DNA from 4 places in the Alteromonas gilva genome. Region 3 is predicted to be linked to each of the others. Evidence: predicted binding sites of a transcription regulator. Region 3 holds the regulator's gene; each other region holds the start of a gene.

Region 1 (7,779 bases), 2.3 Mb from region 3:
CAGGGCCACTGCTGGCAAGTTTGGCATAAAGCGTGGCACTGGTGTCATCGGCCGTGATGGGCAGCTTACTGATATGTAACATATCACCGGTATCAAGGCCTTCGTCCATTTGCATAATGGTTACGCCGGTTTCCGTATCACCGGCCCACAGACTGCGCTGAATAGGCGCGGCGCCGCGCCAGCGTGGCAAGATAGAGCCATGCACATTAATACAACCATGCGCGGGTATCGCCAGCACGGCTGCTGGAAGTAACAAACCGTATGCCACTACCACCATAATATCGGGTTGCAATGCGGCGAGTTGTTGTTGGGCGTCGCTGTCTTTAAGTGAGGCAGGTTGGTAAACCGGAATGTTATGCTCTACCGCCACTTGCTTGGTGGCACTGGGCATAAGTTTTTTGCCCCGTCCGGCAGGACGATCCGGTTGTGTATAGACAGCCACTACCTGGTGCTGACTGTCGAGCAGTTTTTGTAAATGTGTGGCCGCGAAGTCTGGCGTGCCCGCAAAAACAATATTAAGAGGTTTAGTCACTGATACCTTCTTAGGCTTTCGCGGCCAGGCGAGCTTCTTTCTCTAACTTTTTGCGAATGCGCTGGCGCTTTAACGGCGATAAATAATCGACAAATAACGTACCGTTCAGGTGGTCTAATTCGTGTTGAATACAGATTGCTAATAAGCCATCGGCCGTCAGTTCGTAGGGTTCGCCATCGCCATTAAGGGCGGTTACTGTGACTCTCTCTGCACGATCAACTTTGGCATAGTTACCCGGCACCGACAAACAGCCTTCTTCGCTGATAGTAGAGCCTTCCTTGCTGACAATTTCCGGATTAATAAACACACGGGGTTGGTTCTGCTCTTCAGAAACATCCATAACCACCAGGCGCACATGACGGTCTACCTGTGTTGCGGCCAGGCCAATACCGTTTTCTTCGCGCATGGTTTCAAACATGTCGGCGACGAGCTGTTTTACTTCGCTGTTAACTTCCTCTACAGGTTTAGCCACGGTACGAAGACGTTCGTCTGGAAATCGTAATACGTCTAAAATTGCCATTTGTCGATATTTACACTCTTTCTGTATTAATAACTATACCCTAACGTTGATGACGCTATTTAACTGCCATCAACACCACGTATTCTAGCTTAAAGCACCTTTTCGTGCAGTATTAATCGTTTCTATACTGATTAATTGGGGATTGTGCGCTAATAATACAACAAGGTGCTGGCTTGCTCTGGTATTTTGGCGAGGGGGAATAATGGTAAAACAAATCAAAAAATGGGCCGCGTTATGCGCCGGTTTAATACTTGGCCTGACTGCCGGACTGGCACAGGGGCTGGAAATTAAACCCGATGCGCCAACTCAGTATACGGTAAAGAAAAACGATACGCTTTGGGACATTGCCGGTATGTTCCTGGATAAGCCCTGGCTGTGGCCCGAGTTATGGCGCAATAATACCCAGATTATTAATCCTCATCTTATCTATCCGGGCAATGTCCTGACGCTTCGTTTTATTGACGGTGAACCGGTGCTTGAAGTGACCAGCAAAAAAAACCGCGTAACGCTGACCCCTGATGCCGAACGAACAGTCAAATCACTAAACCCGATTAATCTGCTTCCCTGGTCAGCAATAGCGCCCTATATACAGCAGCATGAAATTATCGACCCCGGCAGCTATGACAACTTGCCTCACTTGCTGGGCAATAAAAAGGCATCCATGCTCTTTGCCAGTGATGATCTGGTCATGAGTCGGCGTAACGACCGTGCTAACGATCAGTATCGGGTTATTCGTAAGCAATCTACAATTACGGATCTCGACGGCAATGTGTTGGGTATTCAGGTGCATCACATTGCCGATGCCACGATGGTGGAAGCAAGCGCCGAAGGCGAATGGCTGGTAAAAATTGCCGGCTCTAACGCCGAGGCCAAGCGAGGTGACAAACTGCTGGATACTGAGCCTAAATCGGGTGCCGACATGGCACTGGTGGCGGCCACTCAGTCTCAGCGGTCGTTTATTGTTGGCAGCCTGCATCAACACGAGTTACTGGGTAAACACGACATTGTCATTGTTGACCTGGGTGCAGCGCAGGTCAGCGCCGGTACTGTGATGGGGATCTATCAACAGGGGCCAACGATTATCGATGGTGAAAGCCCTGAGTACGCCAGCGAAAATAATTCGCTTCTGACTATTTTTGACAGCAGTTCAACGTTCCGGCAGCCCGCTATTAAGGTAGGGGAGCTGGTGATATTCAGTACATTTAGCCGGGCCAGCTACGGCATTATAACCCGGGCCAGTGAAATGGTCAGAAGCGGCAATATAGTGGCCCAGCCTTAACCCTGACTCTGCCGTGACCGGGTCAGGTTACGGAAGAGAATATGCAAAACTTGTTTACTGCTACCACCCAACAGTGGTGTTGTTTAAGTGTTATACACCGGCGAACGCCAGCGTTTTGGCTGGCGTTACTGCAAAATAGCGGACTCAACGTAAACAGTCTGTTTCAGGCTGGCGTCAGCGAGCTGGCAGCGCTGGGCCTCCGGCCTCAAGAGATTAACCTGATTAAAGCCCCTCAACAGGCGATTAATGCGGTTGAGCAATGGCTTGAAAGCGACCCCAAACACACCGTTATTGATATTGCATCAGAGGCTTACCCAAGCCGCTTACGCCAACTTGAGTCGCCCCCACTGGTATTATTTTGTCGCGGCAATACCGCGCGTTTACATGCCATGCAAATTGCTATTGTCGGGAGTAGAAAAGCAACCGTCCAGGGGTTAAACACGGCGCGTCGCCTTGCCGCTGAACTGGGCACCAGCGGCATTACCGTGACCAGCGGTCTGGCCCTGGGGATAGATGGCGCTGCCCATCAGGGGGCCTATCCTACAGCAGGTGGCACCGTTGCGGTGTTGGGCGGTGGGTTAAAATACCTGCACCCGCGCACGCACACGCATCTGGCACAACACATTGTTGAATGCGAAGGCTGCCTGGTATCCGAGTTTGCCCCTGAGGTATCTGTTAAGCCGTATCATTTTCCACGTCGTAACCGGGTCATCGCAGCGCTGTCGCAAGGCGTTGTGCTGGTGGAAGCCGAGATTAAAAGTGGTTCAATGATCACGGCTAATCTGGCGGCCGGTTTAGATAACGATGTTTTTGCGGTACCGGGCAACATCAACAGTCGTTTAAGTGCGGGCCCCCACCACCTCATACAACAGGGTGCTAAGCTGATTACCTGCAGCAAGGATATTATTGAGGAGTATGCCTGGGCAGCAGAGGCCAGGGAAAGTAACCATGATGGGATGGACGCGGCGCCTGATCACCCTTTACTTGAGTTAGTTGATGCAGAGCTGACAAGTGTCGATGAGTTAGCCCAAAGCTCAGGTATGCCAGTGGCTAAAATCATGGCGGTTATGCTGGAGTTAGAAATAAGCGGCTTGGTTGCTGCGGTGCCTGGTGGCTACATGCGTTTATAGGGCCGTTGCCGGTACTCACAACAACCCGAACAGGGGGGGGGAGAGGCGTTTTCGTTCTATGCTGTTTTACAGTGGCTGATAAAAAAGTTGGCCTAAAACTTGGCATTAACCCAATTTTTAGATAACTTGAAGTCAGATGCCATAGTTTTTTGCATCAAAACCGTACGCAACGCTGGTCTTACACTTGAAAAAAGGCCACATCACTACAATAGAGTTTGCGACGTTAGGCAATAGTGCGTAACACAATTGCCGCAAATTGAGGGGGAAAATGCTATGTTCGATATCCTCATGTATCTTTTCGAGAATTTTATCCACAGTGAAACCGAAATTCGGGTTGATCAGGATGAACTCACCGAAGAGTTAGTCCGCGCAGGATTTCATCACGATGAGATTTACAAGGCGCTGGCGTGGTTAGAAAAGCTCGCTGCGTTACAAGAAACCGACATTAACCCCTATTTGTGCAAGGGTGTTTCCAGTAGCCTAAGCCGTATTTATACTCAGCAGGAGCAAATGCGCCTCGATGTTGAGTGTCAGGGATTCTTGTTATTCTTGGAGCAAGTTGGCGTGTTAGAAGCCACGACCCGCGAGATGGTCATCGACAGGGTGATGGAGATTGATTCTCCGGAATTTTGTTTAGAAGATCTCAAATGGGTTGTGCTGATGGTACTGTTTAACGTACCAGGCAAAGAAAATGCCTATGCACAAATGGAAGATCTGTTATTCGAAGAGCATGACGGTATACTTCACTAATTACGTTGTTTAGAGAAGTGTAGGTTTGTGTCTAAAATAGATCATTCGCTGTTTGCTGCGCACGAGCACGCACTGGAGCAACAGTTCGGGCAATGTCCGGACTGCGGCAAAGACCTGCGTGTGCGTAACAGCAAAACCGGGCCCTTTATTGGTTGTAGTGGCTACCCGCAATGCCACTACGCCAAACCCCTTCACGATACTCAAACCACGACATTAAAAGTCATGGAGGACAGCCGCTGTGTTGAATGCGGCGCTGCCATGGCCATCAAAAAAGGCCGTTATGGCATGTTCATCGGCTGTACTAACTTTCCCGAATGCCACCACATCGAAAACGCCAAACCGCAGTCTGATACGACAGTGACTTGTCCGAAGTGCCATGATGGCCACTTAATTGACCGAACCAATAAATACGGCAAACGATTTTTTGCATGCAACCGTTATCCTGCTTGCCGTTATGTGGTAAATTTCGCTCCCGTTCAGAAACCCTGCCCAGACTGTAACTGGCAAATTCTGATCGAAAAGAAAGGGCGGTTGGCTTGCCCACAACCCCTGTGTGGCTATACAGAGCCGAAAGATGAAGCTACTTCACAAGAGTAATTAAAGAGGTCGTGGTAAATGAGCGTTGAATCGGTGCATCAGGATACTGATATTGAAGCGTTTGAGAACGGGCAGCTATTGGTGTACCCCACTGAAGCTGTGATGGGAATTGGCTGTGATCCTAACAACGAAGACGCTGTTATGGCACTGTTGGATTTAAAGCAGCGACCGGTTGAAAAGGGCCTGATCTTATTGGCCGCAAACTATTCTCAGCTGCTGCCCTATGTTAACGACAACGCTATCCCACAGGACAAGCGCTTTAGTATATTTTCCTGCTGGCCGGGACCGGTGACCTGGTTGCTGCCCAAGTCAGCCACTGCACCTGGCTGGATAACCGGTGAACATGAAGCTATCGCCGTGCGGGTAACGGCGCATCAGGGTGCCAGGGCCTTATGCGAAAAGCTGGGTCGACCAATCGTATCGACCAGCGCCAATTTAACCGGACAGGCACCAGCGGTAACTCAGCAGCAGGCCAGGGCGTATTTTGGTGACAGGGTGCACTATATTGATGGTGAAGTTGGCGGCGCGCAACAACCATCTACCATTCGCGATGCCCTGAGCGGCGCAATTATTCGGAACTAATTATGACGACTGCTTCTTCGCTGGATACGCAACAGGCTATCGACTCAGTAAAAACGTTTTTACTGGCTCTGCAGGACAATATTTGCCATACCCTGGAGCTGGCCGATGGTAAGGGCCATTTTCAAGAAGATGCCTGGCAGCGGGAAGAAGGTGGCGGTGGTCGCTCGCGGGTCATTAAAAATGGCGCGGTCATTGAACAGGGCGGGGTTAATTTCTCCCATGTCTTTGGCACCCAGATGCCAGCTTCAGCAACGGCATCACGCCCCGAACTGGCAGGCCGAAGTTTTCAGGCGATGGGGGTGTCATTAGTTATTCATCCGCATAATCCTTACATTCCTACCTCTCATGCCAACGTTCGCTTTTTTATTGCCGAAAAACCCGGTGAAAAGCCCATTTGGTGGTTCGGTGGTGGCTTTGACCTGACGCCCTTTTACCCGTTTAAAGAGGATGTTCAGCACTGGCATGACACGGCAAAAAAACTCTGCAAACCCTTTGGTGATAATGTGTATGCCGATCATAAAAAATGGTGTGATGAGTATTTCTACTTAAAGCATCGCGATGAAACACGCGGTGTAGGCGGCTTGTTTTTTGATGATCTCAATCAGTGGGACTTTGAACAATGCTTTGCGTATATGAAAGCAGTAGGCAACGGCTATCTTGATGCTTATGTGCCTATTATAGAGCGGCGCAAAACCCTGCCATACGGGGAGCGGGAGCGGGATTTTCAGCTCTATCGACGCGGCCGGTATGTCGAATTTAATCTGGTGTATGACCGCGGTACCTTATTCGGGCTGCAGACCGGCGGGCGCACTGAGTCAATATTGATGTCAATGCCGCCGTTAGCTCGCTGGGAATATGGGTACCAGGCACCCAAAGGCTCTGCCGAAGCAAAGCTGCAGAGCTGGCTTACACCAACCGACTGGTAAAAACCAAACAGTTCGCCCCGGTTTCTTGACGTGGATCAAGCTTAACCTACAGATTTCAAAACGTATTTTTAAACTTGTTTTAGATCAAATTTTTATTTGGCCGGAAGCGTAAAGTGCAGCCATTGACTTAACGAGTGAGAAAATACAACATGAAAAAATCAATTCTGGCGACAATAGTGCTTGGAGCACTAGCAGGTGTCCCCGCCGCAATGGCCCACGATGCCGGAGATATAATTGTACGTGCTGGTTTAACTACGGTTAGCCCCAACGACGATTCAGGCAATGTCTACGTTGACGCGCTGGGCGGTAACGTGGGGATGGGTGCAGAAGTCGGCTCTGATACACAAATTGGTCTTAATCTGGTTTATATGCTCGATGCGCATTGGGGTATCGAAGTGCTCGCCGCTACGCCTTTCAGCCATGACGTAACATTGATCAATACTGCCGACAATGGTCTTGGCCTGGGTGATGGTAAACTGGCTGAAGTCACGCACCTGCCACCCACGCTCAGCGCTTTGTACTTCTTTGATACACAAAGTGCATTTACGCCCTACGTTGGTGTGGGTATCAATTACACTATATTCTTCGATGAAGATTTTACCTCATCACGTGAAGAGCAAACCTTTAGCGACCTGTCATTAGATAACTCTTTCGGTTTATCTGGTCAGATTGGCTTCGATTATCAAATCGATGAGAAATGGCTGGTTAATGCATCGGCCCGTTACATTGCCATTGATACCACCGCCGAGTTCACGGTTGCCGGTGTGGCAGGCAGTGTCGATGTGGATATTGACCCCTATGTCTTTACGCTTTCTATGGGCTATAAGTTTTAAGTAGCTTAATTGGTTTGCTTCAAGCAGATTATAAAAGTGTTTCGCACTACCCTTTGGCCCTTCTTTGAAGGGCTTTTTTAGGACTAATCCTCGTGGTTAACCATGTGGTCAGCGAGTTGGTCGAGCGCTTTTAATAGCTGATCGGCAATTTGCATATTGTCGACGGTTTCATACATGGCTTTACGCATACAATACATCCACTGTGCTTTTAGCGCTGGTGTTACTGTATAGGGTAAGTGTCTGGCGCGAAGACGCGGATGCCCGCGCTCTTGCTCATACTGATTCGGTCCGCCCAACCACATGGTCAGGTACAAATAAAAAACATGTCGTATTCTGGTTAACGGTTGTGGGTGGATGGCGAGTAAATCCGCTGCAACAGGATCCTGTTCCATGATGTCGTAGAACCGGTTTGCCAGAGTCAGGACGGTTTTTTCACCACCAATTGCTTGATAGGGTGTAACAACATCAGTAGAGTGCGCAGTAGTTTGTTTACTGATCCCCAATTTAGCCAGTATAGATTGTAATCCCATGAAAAAGTTTGCCGTATTCGGAAATCCTATAGCCCAGAGTTTATCACCAACAATTCACCAGATGTTTGCCAATTCGAGTCAGGAGCAGATTTCTTACCAA
Region 2 (7,779 bases), 1.4 Mb from region 3:
GCGAACGCCAAAACTGGTCGCCAGTTTGTCAAACTGTTCGCCGTCAACGCCGTTGATCACAAAGATATTGCGAATGTCTTTGAGCCCGGTAATGATGGCGCGTTGGCGGTGAATATAATTAAAAATGGCACCGCTTAGCTTATCTTCTTGCTTCAGCGCTTTTGCCATCAGCATGCCGGTAGTCACCTCATCCTGCACTTCCTTGCTGGCATTAGGCATAAAGTTAACGTGGACTTTCTCGAATTTTACGCCCTGCTCAAGCCCGGCCTTAAGATCCTTAACGAATGGCTCAGTACGATAGCAGTGTGGGCACCAGTAAGAGAAAAACTCCACTACCTGTGGTGAATCACTTAATGGCTTGTTAAGTACTTCATAATGAGTACCTTCCTGCCATTTGTCAGCAGCATAAGCGTGCAGTGGAACCAACATTGCCAGTACAGCCCATAAAGCAAACTTCTTCATTCGGGTATTATCCTTCATTGCAAATCAATATAAAAACGCAGAGTACCACAGCGGTTTTTATTCGCCTAGTCGGTGGCGACCAGGCGACGTTTATCACGATTAACGCGCGACGTTAAAAGCGGTAGCTGGCCTGTGCCAGGTAACGTCGCTCGGTGCCACTGTAACCTACAATGTCTTCGTACTCCTGCGCAAGTGCGTTATCGACTCTCAAACCAAGATCCCAGTGTGTAGTTAGTGCATAACTCACGTTCATACTGACTAACCAATAGGGATCCAGATCCAGGGTCTGTGCCGATGCCGGCCACGGCGGATAAAACGTATCCTTGCGTACGCCGGTATAGTCAGCCTTAATATAAGCAGACAAACCCTGAACCGGCAGTGAATGACGGTAGATGATTGAACCGGTATGATTGGGGCGGCGCAGTTCCACGGTTTGATTGCTACCGTCGCCCTGACTTGCATCGAGGTAGGTATAATGAGCAGTGAGCTGCCAGGTGTCAGCGACCCACTCAACCGAGGCTTCAAATCCATCACGGCGTGAATCTTCGGTTGTATTAGCCACCGAGCTTAAGCCACTGTCAGCATCCCAAATGCTAACGATTTCCTGCTCAAGGCGAGTTGAATACACACTCAGCTGCGCGCTGAGCTCATCGGTAAAAGCACTGCTCAAGCCCAATTCATACTCGCGGCTTTGTTCGGGCTGCAATTCAGGGTTACCGATAAAGCTTGCCGGATAATAGCCGTACAGTTCGGTAAAACTCGGGGTTTTAACCGCCTGGCTAACGCTGGTAAATACCGATACCTGTCTGGTTAAGGAGTAGCGTGCACCGGCTCGGTAACTCCAGGCTTTGTCGAAACGCTCATTGTCATCATAACGAAGGCTGAACTGGGTGCTAAGCTGCTCAGTTCCCCAGCCAGTGAGTTCGGCAAAGACACTGGAAGTGTTATCGTCACCGCGATAATTGGGATCGCCATAGGTCGCCGGGCCGCGTTGTTCAAATTCACGCTTTAATAACTCAGCGCCAATGGCAAAATTTGCGACATCGGCATCAAAAAAATGGGTCCAGTTAAGCTGTTTACGTTCGCCAGTTGTGCCGCCCGCATCAACACCATCGGTAAGGTTGTCGTTATCGTCTTTATGATACTGCGCTTTGATCTCACTGCGATAGCCCAGTTGCGGCACGCTAAAATGCCATTGCACCGATGAAGTGAGTTGCTTGCCGTCAGTGACGTTGTCTGCATCGGCAGGCAGCCCCGTGGAGAAGTCTGTGGCGTCATAATCGTTTTGGTAGTCTACCACGCGTACACTGGCACTGAGCGAGTGTTGGCTGGCTAACTGCCAGTTGAGGCTGGCGCCAGCGGTGGTGTTGCGGTATCCATCATCTTCGGTACCGGTTCGCGATACGTTGTCGCCATCGGTTTTGAAACGATTGGCATAAAATGACGCACTCAGGTTATCGACATTATGGCTGGCTGATACGGCGCCGCGATAGGTGCCGCCATTGCCTGCCGCAGCGCTTAACGAGGCTGAATCTGATGGCTGTGTGTGGCCTTTGGTTGTGATACTCACAACACCGGCTACCGCGCCGCTGCCCCATAGCGCACTTTGCGCGCCACGCAGGAGCTCAACTTTGGCAATGTTGGCTGCCGTAAGGTGGGCAAAATCGACCAGGCCACCCTGGCTTAGGTCGTTAACAATCACACCATCAATGAGTACTAACAGGTGGTTAGTTTCGCTGCCGCGTAAGCGCAGCTCAGCCAACGCGCCCGGGCTGCCGGACTGGCTGATACTGATGCCAGGCATTCCACGCAGCAGATCGGTAAGTTGGGTGGCCCCGGAAGCCTGAATATCGGCTTCGTTGAGAACGGTTACGGAAGCGGCTAAATCACTTAAGTTTACCGGTAAACGAGAGCCGGTAACGGTAATGGTTTCTACTGCAGAGTCCTGGGCACAGGCAAAGTTTGCTGCGCATGCCAGTGCGATGGCGCAGGGAATAGTTCGAATTGTCATAAATTGTTCTCTTGTTGCACTCCCGCCGAGCGCTAAGATGAATGAAAAGCGGCGCGGTGCCGCCGTCGGGCAAAGGCCGGTCTCCGGGCTCTCAAACCTATTCAGATCGTTTCCGACCACAAATATTTATTCCCGCCTTCCCAACTAAATGGTGGCGTAGGGGAATCGCAGCTAACTGCGTGATTACCGTTGCGGGGGCAGCGTGAGACTTTCACTCACTTCCCGATTATCCTAACGTGAAAGTGTTAGGCACCTTTGCGGGCGTGATTATATCGGCATGCACCGTAAACCGATAGATTTAAAAGTGAAAAGATATGGCTAAGTTGCAAAGAACCGCTGTTTTTAGCTGCAGGCTGACAGGCGTAAGCCTTTAGCGTTAATAGTAGGGGCCAAGGGTGAGTGGCGGTTCCTGTAAGGCGGAAAATTGCTCTTTGAGGGCAAGGATCTGTTGTTCCCAGTAGCGCTGCTCGGCGAACCACGGAAAGGCACGTGGAAAGGCCGGATCCTGCCAACGGTCAGACAACCACGCCATATAGTGTACCATTCGCATGGCACGCAGGGGCTCAATTAAGGCCAGCTCACGGCTGTCAAATTCGCAGAACTCTTCGTAAGCTTCAATGAGCGTTTCCAACTGCAGCTGTTGTTGCGGTCTGTCGCCATTGAGCATCATCCATAAATCCTGTACCGCAGGCCCCATACGACTGTCATCCAAATCGACAAAAGTCGGTCCGTCACGCCATAAAATATTACCGGCATGACAATCGCCATGCAGGCGAATCAGTCCAAACGGTTTGTATTGATTCGTCGCCAGGGTAATGACCTGATCAAGAATGGTAAAAAACGCGGTGTGCAGATTCTCTGGCACCAGTGTGCTTTGCGCCAGAGTCTGGCGCGGACGCGTTAAATAGCTTTCAATGGTAATGGTAGGGCGATGGGCAAAAGGGGTACTGCTGGCTACTTTGTGCATCCGGCCAATAAAGCGGCCCATCCATTCAAGATGATCCAGGTTATCCAGTTCAAACTGACGGCCACCTACCGAGTCGAACAGGGCAAACCGGTATTGATGCGCGGCATGCAGGGTTTCACCGTCATGGGCTAATGGCGCCACCACCGGAATTTCAGCATCAGCCAGGGCCTGGCTAAAGGCATGCTCTTCGAGGATTTGCTCGTTAGACCAACGGCCCGGCCGATAGAACTTTACGACATAGCGCTTTTGTTCATCACTTAAAAACTGATACACACGGTTTTCGTAACTGTTGAGTGCCAACAGGCCGGACTGCGGATAAATGCCGCACTGTTCAAGTGCGTCAAGAATCGTATCGGGTGACAGTTCGGCAAAAGTAAAGTCACTCTCTTTCATGGTTTCTCTATCGGTAAAGGAATTTGGAAGGCTCACTGACCTCAACGATACTGCCATCAGCTTCCGTTGTTGACACATGAAAGTAAATTTCAGTGACCCGCTCTGATAAATTTTGCGGGTCGGTTGCCACTGATATGGGCAAACTATACAGTTCGCCGCCTGCAACAGTCACAACTTGTTCACCAATGTACTCGTATTCGGGGAAACCTTCTACCTTAATCGTGTAGGTATGCGTGGATTGTGATTTGTTTAGCACTTTTAAGGTGTATACATTTTCAATATCGCCGTTGTTATTTTCACGGTACAAGGAGTTGCGATCGCGGATGATATCAACCTCAAGCGGTACGCGGGTGACAATATCTGCCAACAGTAAACCAGTCATTACCAGCAACACCACAAAGTACCCAATCAGCTTGGGGCGCAGGATTCGTGTGGTGCCGCCAGCCAGTTCATGTTCGGATGTGAAGCTGATGAGCCCTTTAGGGTAATTCATTTTCTCCATGACGCCATTACAGGCATCTACGCAGGCACCGCAGTTGATACACTCGTACTGCAGTCCGTTGCGAATATCAATACCGGTGGGGCACACCTGCACACACAGGTTGCAGTCTATGCAGTCTCCCAGGCCTTTGTCGGCCAGCTCGCCGTGATCCAGTTTACGGGAGCGGGGGCCGCGCTGTTCACCACGGTTTGGATCGTAGGACACAGTAAAGGTATCTTTGTCGAACATTGCAGATTGAAAGCGCGCATAAGGGCAAATGTGCGTACACATAATTTCACGCATCCAGCCGGCATTTGCATAGGTGCAAACGGTAAAAAATATCACCGAAAATCCAGCCCAAAAGCCCACGTCGAATGTAAAGAAGTTAATAAATAGCGAGCCAACAGGCGTGAAGTAGCCAACAAAGGTCAGTGAGGTTAACAGTGCAACAGCTATCCAGGCCGAATGTTTCGCTGTTTTACGTAAAAACTTGTCTACGTCCATTGGACGCTCGTCAAGCTTAATACGCTTATTACGATTACCTTCACATTTTTCTTCAAACCAGGTGTAAATGTATGTCCAGGTAGTTTGGGGACACATAAAACCACACCATACCCGGCCAGCAAAAGTGGTAACAAAAAACAGCGCAAAGGCTGATACAATAAAGATATATGCTAACAATGTCAGATCCTGCGGCCACAATGTTAGCGAGAAAATGGTAAAACGCTGATCAACGATGTTAAGCAGTACAGCCTGGTGACCGTCGTACTGAATCCACGGTACTGCTGCAAATAATGCAATAAAGAAGAAACCAAAAAAACGCCGGAAACTTTCCAGCGGGCCTTTAACTGCGCGAACGTATATCCGGCTGCGCGAGTTGTATCGCTTAGACTCATCAACCTTTTTTGGCTTGTGAACTTTTACCGGACTCACGTTCTTCACCGGAATTTGATCGTTCATTAGACTACCTTTATTTGAACAGAAGAAGATTACGGTAGTAGTTTACCAAAGGGTATATTAATTTTAATTAATATAGATCAAACACAACCACTAACGTCGCTCAGAATTCACTGCGGCGCATAGTCTATAACATTTCATACCGTTGCACACATAGTGCCACCTGATGAGTTTTAGGTTTATACTTATCTGGCAAGAGACGCGCTCGTGAGACTGACTGTCGCGGGACTATAACGCTTTTATAACTAAGTATAAAAGACATGATTTTTTTACATGTCGTTGTTGAGTAAACTCATCCTATTAGTTTAGGAGTATCGTCAGGTATGTTTCGTTCAGTTGTACTGATCATTGAAATCTCAATTTTAGTGGTGGTGTTGCAGTTACCCTTCGTCCAGTCTTTGTTCGCGGATGTTCAGGTCAGTCTGAGTGACTGGATGACCGAAATCGCGATGCGCGAAGAGCGAGCGCAACTTGCTGATATCAAAAAAGGGATTGCGGCACAGTATTCAGCTATGCGGCCTTATCAACAGGAATACGTTGATTCAGTACTGTCGACACGAGCGCAAACCATGTATTTTTATCATGCGTACTGTATCAACAATGACATTAACCCTTATGTCTATGGCGCGACACTGGCATCAATGTGCACCGAAATTGATAGCTCCGCCATTTTAGGCTCCGGTCAGAAGGACGCTTAGCATGACAATCGACAGGCCCGTCCTCTTTTCCCGTTCAGAATCTGTTCAGTGAGCGGGTACTATTTTTGGATTAAACTTTTTAGCGTTATTGTGTTCTAACTACCCAATAACGGCGGAATTGCGTTAATGTGTTAGTCACTGATCGGAATGTCGCTATCTGTAACAGATTCAATTTCAACGTATCTGCTAGGAGTCAACAATGCAAAAATTGGCCACAAAATGGTTTGTAATCCCGGCATTAGCATGTTTATCGGGCTGGGTTTATGCCGAAGATAATTCATCGAAAGAACAACCGCTGGTAGAGATTACCTGGCAGGAGCCTGAGTCTTATACCGATGTAAAGCCAGGCAATGAATCCCGCAAACGCTTCAGAGAGCGTGTGTTCAAAGAACTGGATGAGTATTTCAATAAACTTGCTGAACAACTACCGGAAGGGCAGACGTTAAATGTAACGGTCACGAATTTGGATTTGGCCGGTCAGGTTTGGCCAACATTTGGCATGGGGGCCCGCGACATTCGCATTATTGAGTCGATGTTTATCCCGCGTATGGCTTTTAGTTATGAATTGAAAGAGGGCGGACAGGTGATGAAATCGGCTGAGGTCAGCATTAAAGATATGTCGTTTATGAACAGCACTGCGCGGTTTCGCACCAATGAGCCATTTGCTTATGAGAAATTCATGATTAAACGCTGGTTTAACCAGGAGTTCGATAGTGCTCTGGCGAGCTCGTAATGAGACTACACCGCAACTAATCTTGCTACTATAAAACCCGGCCACCGTGCCGGGTTTTTACTTTAGTCCCTGCCTGTAACACCGATATGTCCGCCTTTAAACCATAACTGATGATGACAGCATGCTTAGGGTGCTATTTCGTCGGTAAAAATGCCTTAAGCCCGCAGTAAATTGAGCAAAATAACATAGCTCAGAATCATTCGATGTGAGACGGAGCGAGAACAAATGCGTCGCGTACCGGAATAAAGGTGTCGGGCTCATGCAGTTGCGCTTGGTTTAGCTCAAAAGGGCTGACCCTTTCTATGCGGGTAATTTTGCTGCTTGCCCAATGAGGCGCTTCGAACCTGGCGGGCAAATCGGCCAGGGACACCTCACTGCGGCAATGGAACACGGGGTTGCCTGAGTCGGTATGGGTTAATAACCGGCCAACTTCTACATTCAGACCGGTTTTCTCCCACACTGCCCGGTGTGCGCCGCAGCGCGGCGACTCCTGTAGGGTAACGGCGCCGGATGGCAAGGCTAGCAACGCCGATGATCGGTGCCTGACCATTAAAACAGTGTCGTGAGTACGAATTAAACATGCCGCCTCACTGACCATGGACGACCCTGAATAGGGCGTAGCATCATGCGCCACTCTGCACATTGGCGTAGCTGGACGCTCGGGCTGGCAGCCTAAAAGCGTTAAAACCCATAAAATAGCTGTTAAACGCGCCCCCGGCTTTGCGTTATCAGGTAGAATTAAACCTCTAAAAAACATTCACTATCAGGTTCCGACGTCTGCTTGTTTTAACCAAAACGTAGCGTCACTATAGCAGGATTCATTATGGCATTGGGTAAAAAGCTGTCACCGTTGTTGTTTGGTTTGGTATTGCTGATTGGATTGCTGGCATATCTCAATTGGCCACAACAAGTCAGCGAGCAAAAAAGTGCTCAAAAACAAACGCCGGTGACGGTATTTGCGGTGGAAAAAAGACTGTTCCCGGTGACAATTGATGCGCTGGGCACTGCTAAAGCCAACGAGTCGGTAACATTGACTGCGCAGGTTACCGACACCGTTACCCGGGTCTTGTTTGAAGA
Region 3 (7,779 bases):
TCAGTGATTTTATTTGTGCCCTCCTGGGGCGGCATGATCAACGGTATCATGACCCTGTCTGGTGCATGGCATAAACTGCGTACCGACCCTGTCTTACGTTTCCTGATTGTATCGCTGTCATTCTATGGCATGTCGACATTTGAAGGTCCGATGATGGCTATTAAAACGGTTAATGCGTTATCCCATTACACCGACTGGACCATCGGCCACGTACATTCCGGCGCGTTAGGCTGGGTTGCGATGGTATCTATCGGCTCGGTTTATCACCTCATCCCGGTTCTGTTTAACCAAAAGGCCATGTACAGCACCAAGCTGGTAAATGTTCATTTCTGGTTTGCGACGATTGGCGTGGTGTTATACATCGTTGCGATGTGGATGTCCGGCGTACTACAAGGCCTGATGTGGCGTGCAGTGAATGCAGACGGCACCCTGACCTACAGCTTTGTAGAGTCACTGGAAGCTTCTAAGCCGTTTTATGTCGTTCGTTTTGTGGGCGGCTGCTTTGTGGTGGTGGGTATGCTTATCATGGCTTACAACACCTACAGAACAGTCAGAGCACCTAAAGGTAGCCTGGCGGCTGAACCAGCAGCGGCGTAAGGAGTAGTAAAGATGCGTAATCCACATGAAATAATCGAAAAAAACGTTGGCTTGCTAACGGTGTTAATTCTGGTTGCTATCAGTTTCGGTGCCCTGGTGCAAATCACACCGCTGATGTTTCAACAGCAGGTGATGGAGCCGGTAGAAGGTCTTAAGCCTTACACCGCATTGCAGTTAGAAGGTCGTGACATTTACATCCGCGAAGGCTGCGTAGGTTGTCACAGCCAGATGATTCGCCCTTTCCGTGCTGAAACTGAGCGTTACGGACACTATTCAGTTGCGGGTGAATCGGTATGGGAGCATCCGTTCCTGTGGGGTTCTAAGCGAACAGGTCCTGATCTGGCCCGGGTTGGCGAACGCTACAGCGACGAGTGGCACCGTGTTCACTTAATGAACCCGCGTGACGTAGTACCAGAGTCAAACATGCCTGGTTTCCCCTGGTTAGCTGAGAATACGTTAACCGGTGAAGACACCGCTAAAAAGATGGCTGTATTCCAAAGTTTCGGCGTACCTTACACGGAAGAAGACATTGAAGGCGCACAGGCGGCAGTAAAAGGCAAAACCGAAATGGAAGCCCTTATTGCTTATCTGCAATCTCTTGGCACGTATTTGAAATAATATGGATCAGGGTATTGTAGGCAGCATATTTACTGTCATCGTTTTCGTCATTTTTATTGGCATTGTAATGTGGGCGTTTAGTAGTCGAAACAAAAAGAAATTCGACGAAGCAGCTAACCTGCCCTTTGCAGACGAAGACAAAGAAGAATCAAAAAAGAATAGCGGGAGTTAACACTCATGAGCATGTTTTGGACAATTTGGATCTCTGTGATCACACTGGGAACCATCGTCGGAAGTTACTTGCTGTTACGTTGGAATTTGACTAACTACACCGGTCACCCGGAAGGCGAGTCAATGGGGCACGAATTTGACGGGATTGTTGAGATCAACAATCCGCTGCCAAGATGGTGGACCATTCTGTTTTACATCACGATTGTATGGAGCTTTTTCTACTTAGCACTGTACCCCGGTTTAGGTTCGTGGGAAGGCTTTTGGGGCTGGAAAAGTTCTAACCAGAACGTCCAGTCGTTAGAGGAATCTGCTCAGGCGCGTGTTGAAGCTAAAGAGCAAGGTTACATCGTTCAGTACGATCGCGAACTGGATTATGCGGCTGAAAAATTTGACCCTATCTTCGAAGCGTATGCAAAAGTACCGGTAGAAGAACTGGTCAATAACGAAGAAGCGGTGAAAGTTGGTCAGCGTCTGTTTATGCAGAACTGTTCACAGTGCCATGGTTCAGATGCCCGCGGTAATACGGGCTTCCCTAACCTCACTGATGATGACTGGTTATACGGTGGCTCTGGCGCCAAGATTAAAGAAACACTCATCAATGGTCGTAATGCAGCAATGCCTGCATGGCTGGACTCAATGGGTGAACAGGGCATTAAAGAAACCGTTGCCTATGTACTGAGCCTCAGTGGCCGTGAAATGGAAGAAAATCACGATACCCTGGCTAAGGCAGGCAAGGCACGTTTTGCTGTGTGTGCTGCATGTCACGGTATGGACGGCAAAGGTAACCAGGCACTGGGTGCGCCTAACCTCACCGACAACATCTGGTTGTATGGCGGGTCTGAGCGAGCCATTACGGAAACCCTGACCTATGGTCGAAATGGTGTTATGCCGTCGTTCAAGAAAACCCTGGGTGAAGATAAAATTCATGTTGTAGCAACTTACGTTTACAGCTTGTCTCACTAATTGTTAGTAATCGTTAAAAGCCTCGTTTTTACGGGGCTTTTTTATGCGAGAATACCCCCTCTTTTGCGAAACATTCATTAGGTATTGTGGTAATGGAAACAACTGACACGAAGCCCTGGTATAAATATTTCTGGCCATGGTTTCTGATTGCGGTGCCCGCATCGTCATTTATTGTGGGTTACTTTGTCGTTTATTTTGCGACCAACACTGACGACTCGCTGGTGGTCGATGACTATTACAAAGAAGGTAAAGCTATTAACGCCACCATGGCCAAAGTGGAAGCGGCCCGACGTTTAGGGATCATGACCGATTTGACAGTTAATGGCGGCGAAATTGCACTGCAATTTCATAGTGGTATTCCGGCAACCGGCAATGCGTTAAAACTGAACTTTTACCATGTGACGCTGCAGGACAAAGACTTTTCTATTCTGCTTACCCGCGACGCCAGCGGCATTTATCGTGGCTATACGGAGCAGGACACGGCGGGTAAGTGGCAAGTATCCTTAACTCCACTCGATGAGAAGTGGAAAGTCCAACAAACCATTGGCTTCCCTCGCACTGGCGCAATCAGATTCATACCCTGATGACTACCGACACCAGCTCTGAGTGCTATCATTGCGGTCTGCCTGCAGATCCTCAAAGCCAGTACCACGCCGTGGTATTAGGCAAGGACCGGGTGATGTGTTGCCCGGGCTGTGAGGCTGTCGCCGAAGCTATCGTGGATAACGGCCTGGAAGATTATTATCAGTTTCGTACTGAGCCTGCCGCACAAGGTGATGTTAATTTTCAAAATACATTGTCGAAGTTATCGGTGTACGACGATCCTGCTTTGCAGGAAGATTTCGTTTACGACGACGGTGCTCATAAAGAAATCCAACTGACCGTAGAAGGCATTACCTGCGCCGCCTGTGGCTGGCTGATAGAGAAACAACTGGCACGGGTGAACGGTATTTCTCAGGTATCAGTGAATGTCTCAGAACGGCGCGCCGCCGTTAGTTGGTTACCTGACGCTATCCAGTTAAGTGGTATTTTAAACGCACTGAAGAAAATTGGTTACACCGCTCTGCCCTTCCAGCCGGATCAACATGAAGCCTCATACCAGAGTGAACAAAAACAGTTTTTAAAAAAGCTCGGCCTTGCAGGACTGATGACCATGCAGGTAATGATGCTGATGACAGGCTTGTATTTTGATTTGTTTGGCAGTATTGAGCGTGAAACCCGGCAGTATTTTTACTGGGTAGCTCTGGTCCTTACCACACCGGTGGTATTTTACTCGGGCAGTACGTTTTATTTAGGCGCCATCAAAGCCATCTCGGCGCGCACTGTCAACATGGACGTACCGGTTACCATCGCCGTGTTCGGCACTTATATTGCGGGTTTAAAAGCCACCTTACTGCAAAGTGGCGAGGTGTACTTTGAATCTATTTGCATGTTTATTTTTTTGCTGTTGCTAAGTCGCTACCTGGAACACCGCTCAAGACACCGCGCTACCCAGATTTCAGCCAATATGATGCAGTACATCCCTGTTACCGCCCAGCGTCTGGACGCGGATGGCAATATTACCGCCTGTTTGGCCAAGCATCTGCTGCCAGGCGACAAAGTGGTGGTAAAACCCGGTGATACCATCCCCATCGACGGACGCATAATTGAAGGCAGTTCGGCCATCGATGAAGCCATGCTTACCGGCGAGTTCGAACCCGTGATAAAACAGGTGGGCGCAACGGTCTATGGCGGTACGGTGAATCAAAAAAGTACCCTTATCGTCGAAGTTCATCAACAACTCAAGTATGCCCTGGTTAATCAAATCATCCGCTTGCAATCAACGGCGATGGCAAACAAGCCCAAGGCGGCACAATTAGCCGATACGTTCTCACGGTATTTTGTTGTTGCTGTATTGTTCATCAGCGCTGCGACCTATACCTACTGGTACTGGCAAGGTAATGACGAGGCATTCTGGATTGCCATTGCGGTGTTGGTGGCTACCTGCCCTTGTGCACTGGGGCTCGCCACGCCATCAGCACTCACCTGTGCAATGGCCAGGCTCAATAAGCAAGGCGTATTACTCAAACGGGCCGATGCACTCGAACAGTTAACCACTATCAGTACTATCGCGCTGGACAAAACCGGTACACTCACCGAGGGTAAGTTCAGCATCGTACAAAGCTGGTATTTAACCGGGCAGGATCCCGCCCATTTGTTTGCTGTCGCTGCAAGCCTGGAGGCGCGTTCCGAGCACCCAATTGGCAAGGCATTTTCATGTAATAATCTGCTGACTGTGAGCGATTTTGCGGTCAATATCGGTGGCGGTATCAGCGGTACGGTCAGCAATAAGCAATGGCATCTTGGTTCGGCAGCATTTACCGGCACAGATGCGCAAACAGTGCCTATAACGGCGAATGTATTCTTAACCTGCGAGGGTCAGTGTTTAGCAGCGTTTGAGGTGGCAGACGGTCTCAAACCGGATACCGCCGCCACGCTGGCATTGCTCAACCAATACAAACTAATTCTGCTAAGCGGTGATACGCAGCGAAATGTCGATTCGCTGGCGGCCCATCTGCCCCTGACAACGGCGACTGGTAGCTTAACGCCCGAGCAAAAGTATCGTGCCGTGCAGCAATTGCAAGCCGCGGGAGAGCAGGTCATGATGCTGGGCGACGGCATTAACGACGCGCCTGTATTAGCCAGCGCCGATGTCTCGGTAGCGGTAGGTAATGCCAATGATGTAGCCCGTAATGCCGCTGATGTAGTGTTGCTAAGCGACTCCTTGTCTGCCGTACCCGCCCTGCTTGATATCGCTGCGCGTACCCGCAACAAAATACGTCAAAACATGCTCTGGGCAATCGGCTATAACCTGTTGATCCTGCCCTTTGCAGTATCTGGCCTGCTTTTACCCTGGATGGCCGTGATCGGCATGTCATTAAGTAGTATCATTGTGGTTTCTAACTCAACGCGATTACTCAAATAAGGTAGCGATGTGAGTATAATTTACGTATTGATCCCACTGGCAATAATTCTTGTGGCGGTGGCGTTAGGTATCTTCTTCTGGGCCGTTCGCTCTAACCAGTTTGACGATCTGGAGCGCCAGGGATACAGCATATTGTTCGACGATGATTTACCCGAAGAGCAGCGTCGCAAAGCCACATCAAGTGAGTCATCATCGACCAAAAAAACGGATTCCACAGCGTCACATAATGAATGATTTTGGCTATATCTCGGCGTTTTTAGTGGGCCTTGCAGGCTCTCTTCATTGTGTTGGTATGTGCGGCGGTATCGCCGGCGCTTTGCGCGCTGCAATCCCCAGCCATAATGCCACGCTGCCTTATATACTCAGTTATAATTTCGGTCGTATAACCAGCTATGCTATTGCTGGCTTTCTCACCGGGGCTTTGGGGCAAATTGCCCAGGCCTCAGTAAAAAACGGTTTGGCGGTGTTTCAAATACTAAGCGCCGTAATGCTACTGGCTATGGGGCTTTACTTAGCGCAGTGGTGGCGGGGTTTAGCGCGTATAGAGCGGCTCGGTCAGGGGATATGGAAACGTATTCGCCCACTGTCGAAACGTTTTATTCCGTTTAAAAGTCCGTTATCGGCTTATCCATATGGTTTTATCTGGGGCTGGCTGCCCTGTGGCTTAGTGTACTCAACCTTAACCTGGGCGATGGTATCAGGTGACGCGCTGCAAGGCGCGCTAACGATGGCCGCATTTGGTTTGGGCACCTTACCGGCGTTGATATCGGTGAGTATTGGCGCGGGTTGGTTAATGACACTGTTGCAACAACACAATACTCGTATAATGGTCGCATCAGGCCTTATACTTTATGCACTTTTCTTGATTTATCGAACACTAGATAGTATTAATTGAGCCAGGCTCAAAAGGGAACGTTTGTTATGACAAAAGGCTCGGAATTTTCTATTCATTGCCAGAGTTGCAGTTTTAGCCATTTATGTTTGCCTGTTTCACTGAACAAAACAGAAATGGATTCGTTGGATGATATTATTGAGCGCAAAAAGCCGCTGCATAAAAATGATAAGCTGGTAAAAGCTGGCGATAGCTTTCGTTCTTTATACGCTGTCAGAGCGGGCTCATTTAAATCATTTGTCACCAGTAAAGACGGCGAAGAACAAATCATTGGGTTTCATTTCCCGGGTGATATCATAGGTTTTGATGCCCTGCGGGAAAACACCCATCAAAGTTACACTCAGGCGCTGGAAACCGCTATGGTGTGCGAGCTGCCCTACGAAACACTGGATCAAATGTCGGTGCAATTGCCGAAGTTACGTCATCAGATTATGAGTTTCATGAGCGCTGAAATTAAGCATGATCATGATCTCATGATGTTACTCAATAAGCGCACAGCCGAAGAACGCCTGATTTACTTTTTAGCGCACTTGTCAAAACGCTTCGAAGAGCGCGGTTTTTCGCCCAAACAGTTTAATCTGAGTATGACGCGTAACGAAATAGGCAATTACCTGGGTTTAACGGTTGAAACAATATCCAGGTTACTCACCCGCTTCCAAAAAGAGAGCATTATCGAAGTCAACGGTAAACTCATTACCATTATCGACTTTGACGCCATGGATAAAAAGCTTCATAGCATGGATATTCCCTCTACTACAGTCAGCTGATCATGCTGACTGTTTTTTACGCCTGATATTGATCTTACGCAAACCAGAAACTGGAGAAACAGCGAAACCCGACATAAACTCATAATGTACCTTCACAAGGAGCGTCATTATGATTGAATATACCCGTATCCTGGCCATCGTTGAGCCAGAACGCGATACTCAACCTGCTATATCGCGAGCGTTAGAACTTGCTGCAAGAACCGGTGCATCCATTACCGCGTTTATGACTATCTACGACTTCTCCTACGAAATGACCACCATGTTATCCGGTGAAGAGCGTGAGGCTATGCGCCAGGCTGTGGTTAAAGAACGAACCGAATGGCTGGCCGCTCAGCTTGCCCCTTACAAGGCCGCTATTGAGGTAGCCGTTGAATGGAACAACCGCCCCTATGAAGCCATCATAAAGTACGTCATGGCGAAAGACATGGATATCGTTGTAAAGGCAACCCGTTCTCACGACAGCTTGCGCTCAGTCATTTTTACCCCTACTGACTGGCATCTGATCCGCAAATGCCCTACCCCTGTGCTACTGGTAAAAGAGCACGACTGGCCGCAGGATGGCAAAATCATTGCCGCGGTTAACGTCGGCACCGAAGATCGGGAGCATGCAAAGCTCAACGATCGCCTGACAACTATCGCTCAGGATTACGCGACCCTTTTGAGTGGCCATGTTCACCTGGCGAATTGTTTTCCCGGCACACCGCTTAACATCGCCATAGAAGTACCGGAGTTTGACCCTGACGCTTACAATGCATCGGTTAAAAATCACCATCTGGAAGAAATGGAACATCACAGCAAACGATTTT
Region 4 (7,779 bases), 470 kb from region 3:
CGAGCAAGGCGTGTTGAAAGCCTGGTTTGCCGGCGCTGAGCATCAATACCGCTCGGTTCCGCTGATGCGCTTACCACGTCATGAAACGGTTTACGCCATGACAATCCATAAATCCCAGGGCTCGGAGTTTAACCGTCTGATGCTGTTATTGCCGCAAGCGCCTTCTTATCATGCGGCCGGTATTTATACCCGCGAGCTTATTTATACCGGGCTGACCCGGGCGAAGGAGGGCGCTTTGTTAGTAACCAGCGAGACAATATTGCAGCAAGCGGTTAAACACCAGCAGCAACGCAAAACCGGTCTGGCTGAACGTTTACGTCAGGCTTTCGAATAACCCGTTGTTGAGTTACCTGTGGTGATTACCGGGCCTGACATGACCTTAGCTGCTATCGGTATCGACAAAGTAAAGCAGACAGTCTGACTCAGCGATGTCCGGACGCGTAGTGACCATAAACAGTTTTAATGGGCGGGCAACGGTGAGTGCATTGCCCTGCAAACGAAAGTAGTCATCGATAAATTCATTCGGTTGCTGGCCGGTAAGGCGAAAATGCGCGAGCTTATGATGGTCGAGCCAACCGAGTATGTCGCCGGGCCGGGTCACGCCAAAGTTATGCCGCTCGATATCCTGGTGCATGGTAACGTTGGCACCAAATACCGGCCGCTCAGCATAGGCCAGGCTCGTCCCGGGACAAATTTCCAGGCGTTTGGGCTGGCATAGCAGATCCATATCCTGTCGCGGCTGATACACATCCTCAGCGCTTAAAAAAGAGTGTAAACCATCAAACGCATTGGCCGTGGATTGTTCATCCATGGCACCGCCTGCCTCAATTGTGATGATGGGGCAGCAAAAAGGCACTTCCATTATCGATCCCAGTTCGATATCAGTGTGAATAAACCAGCGCGTGAAATGTGACGCCAGGGCTTGGTGTTGACGACTTTGCCGGGTCGCCACACTGAAGGCGGGTCCGCTGCCCGAGGTGTTGTGGATATCGACAATCGCGTGAGGACTGAGATCTACCAGATAATCAAGAATTTGCCTGGCTAACAGGCCGGGGACGTCGTTGTAAGGCGGCCGGAAGCAGCGGTTAATATCACGGTTTTCAGGCAGTGCCCGATGCGTAAATACCGGCTCTCGCAGGGCCGCCTCAACAGAAACAATAATAAAGGTTGTGTCGGCGTAGGGTTTAAAACCCGCGCGAAGTAAGCGGTGAATAGCTTGAAAACCTGATGGTTCGTTGCCGTGCAATAAGGTTGTCACAGCGCGTTTGGCGCGGGTCTGGCCGGGCACGGTAATAATGCTCGGCTGGCCAAGCTGGTGCAAAAAGGCCAGGCTGGATTCTGCGATGTCTGCCGGTGTGGGGGCCTTAAGCACCTTAAAGCCGGGCAATGCCATGAATGTAGCCGTACTCATTGTTATGGTGACTCCCACTGGGCTACAGGTTGACCGCTGTGGCTTAACTGATAATAGCGTCGGCACAATTCCACCAGGGCTGCTTGCTCACCGTGCTGTTCGGTTAACGCCTGATAAGTATTCAGCTGCCATGTGGCGCCGGTTTGACGGGCGGCCAGCCGATGCTCTATGAGACCCAGATAATAATCCCGCTCCGCCCGGCTGATCCCTATCCTGGCCAGCCCCTCGTCGGCCAGCGGCAATAAATCAGCCAGAATATCCGTGACCCGATGTTCCTTCAGACTGCGCTGTTGTGGGTGTGGCCAGAGTATTTTGGCGTTCAGACCCGACTGGGCACAGCGGTAAAAATTGTATTCGGCATACTGAAAGGGCAGGCGTTGTAAGTACTCTTCGCAGTGCGGCGACAAGGCTTCAACCAGACCAATTTGCAGCGCTGCATTGGCGAGCATATCCTGATTCGTCGGCCCGGCCGGTAAACTGCGGTATTCGATCCGCACATGGCCCTGTTCGCCGGGCTCAAACACGGCGCGGTTCCAGCTCCACACGGTACCATGGTGAAGATTGAGCTCGGTAAAGGGGGCTGGCGGGGCATTGAGCCGTTCGCTGAGCACTGGCAATAACGGCGGATATAACGACACGCTTTCAGTAAAGCAGTCGGTGATACCGTTGCGCAGCCAGCCATGTCCGTAAGTCACCCGGGAGGGCTGGCGCCATTCGGTGGCATTGGTATGGCGATAATCAATGGACTGTTTAAACAGCGCAATCCGGGTTTCCTGCCATAACCGTTTACCCATAAAAAAGGGCGAGTTACCGGCGATGGCTAACACTAGAGGCGTCACCAGCTGGGCGGTATTAAACGCATCGGTAAAGCGCGTTAGCGGAATTTTATGGTGCAGTTGAAAAGAGGTGTTTGCGCCTTCCATGGTAACATCATCGCTGGTGGTTTTGACCACGTCCTGGCCATGAATATCAATGTCAAAAGGGGCTCCCCGCTGTTGGGTTAACTCTCGTGTAAGCGCCTGATAACGAGGCCGGTTGGTCATGTAGGTGTCGGTCAGGTGGCTGCTATCCAGAGTTGGTAATATGCCAATTGACAGTGCATGACCGTCGTACAGCGCCGCGGTCTGGTCGAGCGTTTGCGAGGCCTTATCTAACTGAGCCTGAAGCGCTTTGAAGGCCGCCTCGCCGGCGTTAACCGGTTTGAGGTTAAATTCGATATTGTATTGGTTTAACTCTTCCTGCAGGCCTTCCATGCGGGCCTTTTCGAGCATCTGCTCAATTAAAGGGGCCGGCGTGAAATGCTGGTTTACCAGGTAAAGTTCCAGCTCCGCGCCGATACTGACCTGCGGGTTGTTATAGCAGGGCCGGGTGAGTTCAGCCGTCATCTCAGACAGTTGCTGATGCACTCGCTGATTGAATTCTGCACGCTGTTGATCAGTAAAATCATGTTGTTCAAAGTTTATGCCCATAACATCCCGGTAGGTACTCTAATCAGTTAATGAATTTTGTCGACCTGTTAAGTGTAGAAGCAGGATGTACAGAGTACTAGTAAACTGTCTGGTGACGTTGATGCAGATCAATCGCGAAAAGACTTAATTTGTATTTAATATAGGCACTTGCGCTCGATCAACCGTTGGTCGTTTATCGGTGTTGTTGGTAGTTTGGTCAGGTGTCACTGGATTTACCCGTCTCGATTAGGTAGCTTAACAGTACTGCCGTTTTGTTCAGCATTATTATTGGAGGACGCTCTGTTGCGAGTATTGGTATTGGTTGTGAGCCTGTTGATAACAGGGTTTTCACCGGTTAAAGGAGAGACGATTGCCTCCTTTACCGAAGGCATGAAAAAACAAGCGGGTTTTATACCTGTTTATTATGACAGCAGCGAAGATAAAGTGTTTTTGCAAATTGACGCCACGGACCAGCCGCTGTTGTTTCAGTCAAGCTTACCGCAAGGGGTAGGCTCTAACGATATTGGCCTGGACAGAGGCCAGTTGGGCGCAACCCGTCTGGTGCAGTTTGAACGTTACGGGAATAAAATTTTACTTAAACAACTCAATACCGAATACCGGGCCAGTGCCGACAATCCGGCCGAAAAAGCCAGTATCGATGAAGCCTTTGCCGACTCGGTGATTGCCGGTTTCACCATTGTAGCGAGTAACGATGACTCGGTATTGATTGATTATACCGCGCAGCTTTTCAGCGACATTCACGGTATTGCAGAACGTCTTAAGTCAAGCAATCAGGGCAGCTTTAAACCCGATGCCAGTCGCAGCGGTGTTTATATGGAAAAAACCAAAGCGTTTCCGCTCAATACTGAGCTGGAAGCCCTGGTGACCTTTGGTGGTAACGGCACCGGTAGCTACCTGCGTTCGGTCACTCCCGATGCAGACAGTGTCACCGTGCATCTGCATCATTCATTTGTTGCTTTGCCTGATGATGGCTATGAACCGCGGGCTTTTCATCCGTTTTCGGGCTACTGGAAGCACAGTTGGCAGGATTATTCGGCGCCGATTACCGAGCCTCTTGAGCAAGCGTATATACGTCGTCACCGACTGGCCAAGAAAGATCCCGGCGCTGCGATCAGCGAAGCCGTTGAGCCTATTGTTTATTACCTCGATCCGGGTATTCCCGAGCCAGTGATGAGCGCGTTAAAAGACGGCGCCAGCTGGTGGAATCAAGCGTTTGAAGCAGCAGGCTATAAAGATGCCTTTCAGGTAAAAGTGCTACCACCAGATGCCGACCCGATGGATGTACGATACAACGTCATCAACTGGGTTCACCGTGCTACGCGGGGCTGGTCGTACGGCTCTTCGGTGGTTGACCCGCGCACCGGTGAAATCATTAAAGGTCACGTTACCCTGGGCTCGTTGCGGGTAAGACAGGATTACCTGATTGCGCTGGGGTTAACCAGTCCTTTTGGTCAGGATAGCAACGCGACGACAGCACAAAAAGAAATGGCGCTGGCGCGCATTCGCCAGTTATCGGCTCACGAAGTAGGCCATACACTGGGTATTGCCCATAATTTTGCGGCCAGCGAAAATGGCCGTGAGTCGGTGATGGATTATCCGCACCCGAAAATCGATATAGAAAACGGTGAGTTATCACTGGCTGATGCCTATGACGTTGGCATGGGGCAGTGGGATAATTACGTTATTGCCTATGGTTATCAGGATTTTGCTGACGATACCAATACCCGTGAAGCCCTTGAATCAATGGTGGTCGCGGCCCGCGAACAGGGCTTAAAGTATAAGTCGGACGCCGATGTACGTGCGTCGCGTCACGCATCGGCCGATGGGCACTTATGGGACAACGGCGAAAATCCGCTGGCGCAATACGACCACCTCATGCAGGTACGTAAGCTGGCCCTGAGCAACATGGGGCTGGATACGCTGCAAACCGGCGAGAGTCTGTCGTCACTGGAAAACGCCTTAGTGCCGGTGTATTTGCTGCACCGTTTTCAGCTCGAGGCCGTGGCCAAACAGGTCGCCGGCATTCATTACCAGTATGAAAACAAAGGCGACTACGCGAAGCCCCGGGGCGTTAAAATGGTAGCACCCGAGACCCAGGTGGAGGCCATGACCCGGCTTATCGATGCCTCAACGGCACAGGTGCTGGCCATGCCGGATGCGTTGTTAGATTTAATTACGCCGCCTGTTTTTGCCGAAGCCGAAACCCGCGAGCAGTTTAATGGCCGCATGGGTCGCGTATTTGACCCCATTTCAGCGGCCGAAAGCGCAGCCGCTTTTAGCCTGCAACTGTTATTGCACCCAGAACGCCTTAACCGCTTGGTATATCAGCATAGCCGCCAGTCAAGTGTGCCTGGCGTGGATGATTTAATTCGTAAAATCTTTTCGGTGCATTTTTATCGCCAGCAGCGTGCCAACAGTAATCTGATTGCGCGCTTGCAGCTGGTGGCGTTACAAAGTGTTATGCAGACCTTGCAGGGCAAAGACACCGCGCCTGAAGTGAAGCTGGCAATCACGGCTGAGTTAATGACGTTGACCGAATGGCTCGAAGATGAAGATGATGTGCCGGGTTACCGCGCACTGGAACACTATCTTGAGCATTACTGGGAAACCGGTGAATGGCCGTTAGCGTTTAGTGTGAAACCACTTCCGCCGGGCTCACCGATTTAAGCCTGACAATCCAACTCAAACCCCGGCATCAGGCCGGGGTTTTTGTGTTAACGCTGATCGCAACGATGAGCGACAAAAAGTGTAAGCTGCGTCAAAACTTTAAAGCGTCAACGCGGCAAACCAGGCAAGTACCGGTGGGGTTAGCTGCCTTCGCTCAATGTAAAGTAGTTGGTAAAACACTTATACAACTGGGTACCGCTGAGTACCGATGCTGACGGGAAATGCAGCATCGGGATTAAATCACAGGGGGCATAAACAGGTTTGCTGCCCTTGTCATTATCCAATTCATCAATATTGAGTACCCTGGCCAGCAGCTCGCCCTCCTTAACGTGTTGACCCGGTCTGGCGCAATATTCCACCATGCCGCCCCAGTCGGTATACAGGGTTTTGTAATCCGCCAGCGCGACGCCTATACGGGTCATGTTGGCAGGGGTTACTTTGCTTTCCGGCAATAACCCTTTAGCGGTGAGGTAGCTGATGATACTGGTGGCATCAATTTCGCCTTCGGCAAAATCAATCACCTCCTGACTGCCCATCTCCAGGGTAAAGGCCTCTACACCAAAATCCAGCGTGCGCTGGTCGCGCGCGTTAAGCAAATCGGTCAGTGTCCACCAGGGGCAGAATGTGGCTTCATCGAGGGCGCCGGCAAACGCGTTAGGAATAAATATGCAATGGGGAAAGTTGAATGCCAGCGCGCTGTCTTTGGCGTATTGCGGAATATAAATATGCCGCGTCGATACCGGACCATTATGTAAATCGAGCACGTAATCGGCATCAACTGCCAGCTGTTGTAAACGCAGGTTGAGCTGTTGGGCCAGACCCAGCCCCCAGGGGCTGGCCAGCTTTTGGGCGATGGCCTGCTGCCAGTGCGCGCGAAAGCGTTGTTTTATGGAGGCGCCTGACTCCTCATCGGTAACGCTTTGGGCAAAAAGCTGAATTTGTTGCTCGTCGTAATAGTAGCCCCGGTTCCAGTTGGTGCCGTTAACCGGGTCAAACCGGCCCAGGGTGTATTCGCCGGCTTTAATGTTAGTGCCAACCGGGTTGCAGTTGGGTACCAGAATGATTTCGCCACTCACAGGTGTATCCTGTAGCCATTGTATGAGGTGGTAAATCACCACGTTACCCTGCACTTCGGCGCCGTGAATAGAACTTTGAATATACACGGTGGGGCCGGGCCGTTGTCCCTTAATGCGGTATACCGGTACGTTCATACTGCGGCCTGAGGCATTTTGTGCCACCCGGATATGTTGTTTACTGACTTGATTTAGCATAATGTTGGCTACTTATTATTGGTTGCTGCAAACGTCACAAAAGGGATCGGAGGGTACGCTAAAGCGTTGCCAGTTAAGCGTTTGGCCATCGTAGGTTAACAATTCGCCGGGCGTTAATACCGACGTTCCCATCAGCATGAGCAGGGCAATATGCGCCTGCTGAATACCAATGGTAGCCACCACAGGAGCAAAAATACCGGCCTCAACGCAGCTCAGGGGCTGCTCGGTTATAAGGCGGCTTACGCACTGGTAACAGGGGCTGTGGCTGGCCGGGTCGATCACCAGTAGCTGCCCCTCAAAGCGAATGGCCGCGCCGCTGACTAAGGGCTTTCCCTGGCTGTAACAAACACGGTTTATTTGCTGGCGGCTGGCGCTGTTGTCGGTGCAGTCGAGCACGATATCGTGGCGTTTGACCAGGGTTGCCAGGGCGTCGTCATCAAGCCGCTCATTAATGGTGTTAATGCAACAATCCGGGTTGAGCTGATGCAGACGGTCGCGCGCGGCGTGCACCTTGAACTGGCCGGTTTGCCCGGCGCTGAACAGGATCTGGCGGGGCAGGTTAGAGCGCTCAACGGTGTCATCGTCAACCAGGGTTAAATCCCCCACACCACTGCTGCATAATAACTGCGCTGCCGGGCAGCCTAAACCGCCCATGCCAATCACGAGTACGCGGGCGTTAAGCAGCGCCTCCTGGCCGGCGAGGTCGACCCGGGGTAAAACAATATGCCGGTTAAAGGTCACGGCTTGAGCATAACTTAAGGTATCTGGCATAGTTAGCGCTTTGATCCTATTGCGATTCAACGCATAATGTACCAATTCGACAGTCTCGTCGCAGCAGATTTTTAAGGAGCATGATGACTACTGCCTCTGAATCCCTGGCTATTGCCATTCTTACCGTGTCTGACACCCGCACACTGGACACCGATACCTCCGGTCAGTATCTCGCCGATGCGATAGAACA

What was found. The regulator FNR, encoded in region 3, switches genes on or off when oxygen is low (the NO sensors DNR and NnrR bind a similar motif). The targets are predictions, from matches to a motif close to TTGATCTAGATCAA.
Region 1: the regulator FNR is predicted to act here: its motif matches at 6,342-6,355, upstream of OIK42_RS00025 (OmpW/AlkL family protein).
Region 2: the regulator FNR is predicted to act here: its motif matches at 5,342-5,355, upstream of ccoG (cytochrome c oxidase accessory protein CcoG).
Region 4: the regulator FNR is predicted to act here: its motif matches at 2,978-2,991, upstream of OIK42_RS08110 (glutamate-cysteine ligase family protein).

What each region holds. Positions count from the first base shown of each region.
Region 1 is NZ_JAQQXP010000001.1:2,007-9,785, reverse strand. Features, by position in the region: gene fmt (methionyl-tRNA formyltransferase) at 1-532, opposite strand, end outside; gene def (peptide deformylase) at 543-1,052, opposite strand; gene OIK42_RS00055 (LysM peptidoglycan-binding domain-containing protein) at 1,255-2,331, shown strand; gene dprA (DNA-processing protein DprA) at 2,373-3,461, shown strand; gene OIK42_RS00045 (DUF494 family protein) at 3,735-4,211, shown strand; gene OIK42_RS00040 (DNA topoisomerase family protein) at 4,239-4,808, shown strand; gene tsaC (L-threonylcarbamoyladenylate synthase type 1 TsaC) at 4,827-5,390, shown strand; gene hemF (oxygen-dependent coproporphyrinogen oxidase) at 5,393-6,316, shown strand; gene OIK42_RS00025 (OmpW/AlkL family protein) at 6,466-7,149, shown strand; gene OIK42_RS00020 (group II truncated hemoglobin) at 7,233-7,679, opposite strand; gene aroE (shikimate dehydrogenase) at 7,678-7,779, shown strand, end outside.
Region 2 is NZ_JAQQXP010000001.1:935,622-943,400, forward strand. Features, by position in the region: gene OIK42_RS04180 (thiol:disulfide interchange protein DsbA/DsbL) at 1-462, opposite strand, end outside; gene OIK42_RS04185 (TonB-dependent receptor plug domain-containing protein) at 575-2,473, opposite strand; cobalamin riboswitch at 2,531-2,745, opposite strand; gene OIK42_RS04190 (serine/threonine protein kinase) at 2,850-3,833, opposite strand; gene ccoG (cytochrome c oxidase accessory protein CcoG) at 3,841-5,274, opposite strand; gene OIK42_RS04200 (hypothetical protein) at 5,595-5,969, shown strand; gene OIK42_RS04205 (DUF3016 domain-containing protein) at 6,169-6,702, shown strand; gene OIK42_RS04210 (NUDIX hydrolase) at 6,899-7,345, opposite strand; gene OIK42_RS04215 (efflux RND transporter periplasmic adaptor subunit) at 7,526-7,779, shown strand, end outside.
Region 3 is NZ_JAQQXP010000001.1:2,298,353-2,306,131, forward strand. Features, by position in the region: gene ccoN (cytochrome-c oxidase, cbb3-type subunit I) at 1-597, shown strand, start outside; gene ccoO (cytochrome-c oxidase, cbb3-type subunit II) at 610-1,215, shown strand; gene OIK42_RS10025 (cbb3-type cytochrome oxidase subunit 3) at 1,217-1,387, shown strand; gene ccoP (cytochrome-c oxidase, cbb3-type subunit III) at 1,393-2,349, shown strand; gene OIK42_RS10035 (FixH family protein) at 2,442-2,933, shown strand; gene OIK42_RS10040 (heavy metal translocating P-type ATPase) at 2,933-5,314, shown strand; gene ccoS (cbb3-type cytochrome oxidase assembly protein CcoS) at 5,324-5,548, shown strand; gene OIK42_RS10050 (sulfite exporter TauE/SafE family protein) at 5,541-6,209, shown strand; gene fnr (fumarate/nitrate reduction transcriptional regulator Fnr) at 6,236-6,973, shown strand; gene uspE (universal stress protein UspE) at 7,083-7,779, shown strand, end outside.
Region 4 is NZ_JAQQXP010000001.1:1,831,648-1,839,426, forward strand. Features, by position in the region: gene recD (exodeoxyribonuclease V subunit alpha) at 1-334, shown strand, start outside; gene OIK42_RS08105 (M14 family metallopeptidase) at 380-1,411, opposite strand; gene OIK42_RS08110 (glutamate-cysteine ligase family protein) at 1,414-2,880, opposite strand; gene OIK42_RS08115 (zinc-dependent metalloprotease) at 3,250-5,547, shown strand; gene OIK42_RS08120 (M14 family metallopeptidase) at 5,688-6,818, opposite strand; gene moeB (molybdopterin-synthase adenylyltransferase MoeB) at 6,834-7,589, opposite strand; gene moaB (molybdenum cofactor biosynthesis protein B) at 7,670-7,779, shown strand, end outside.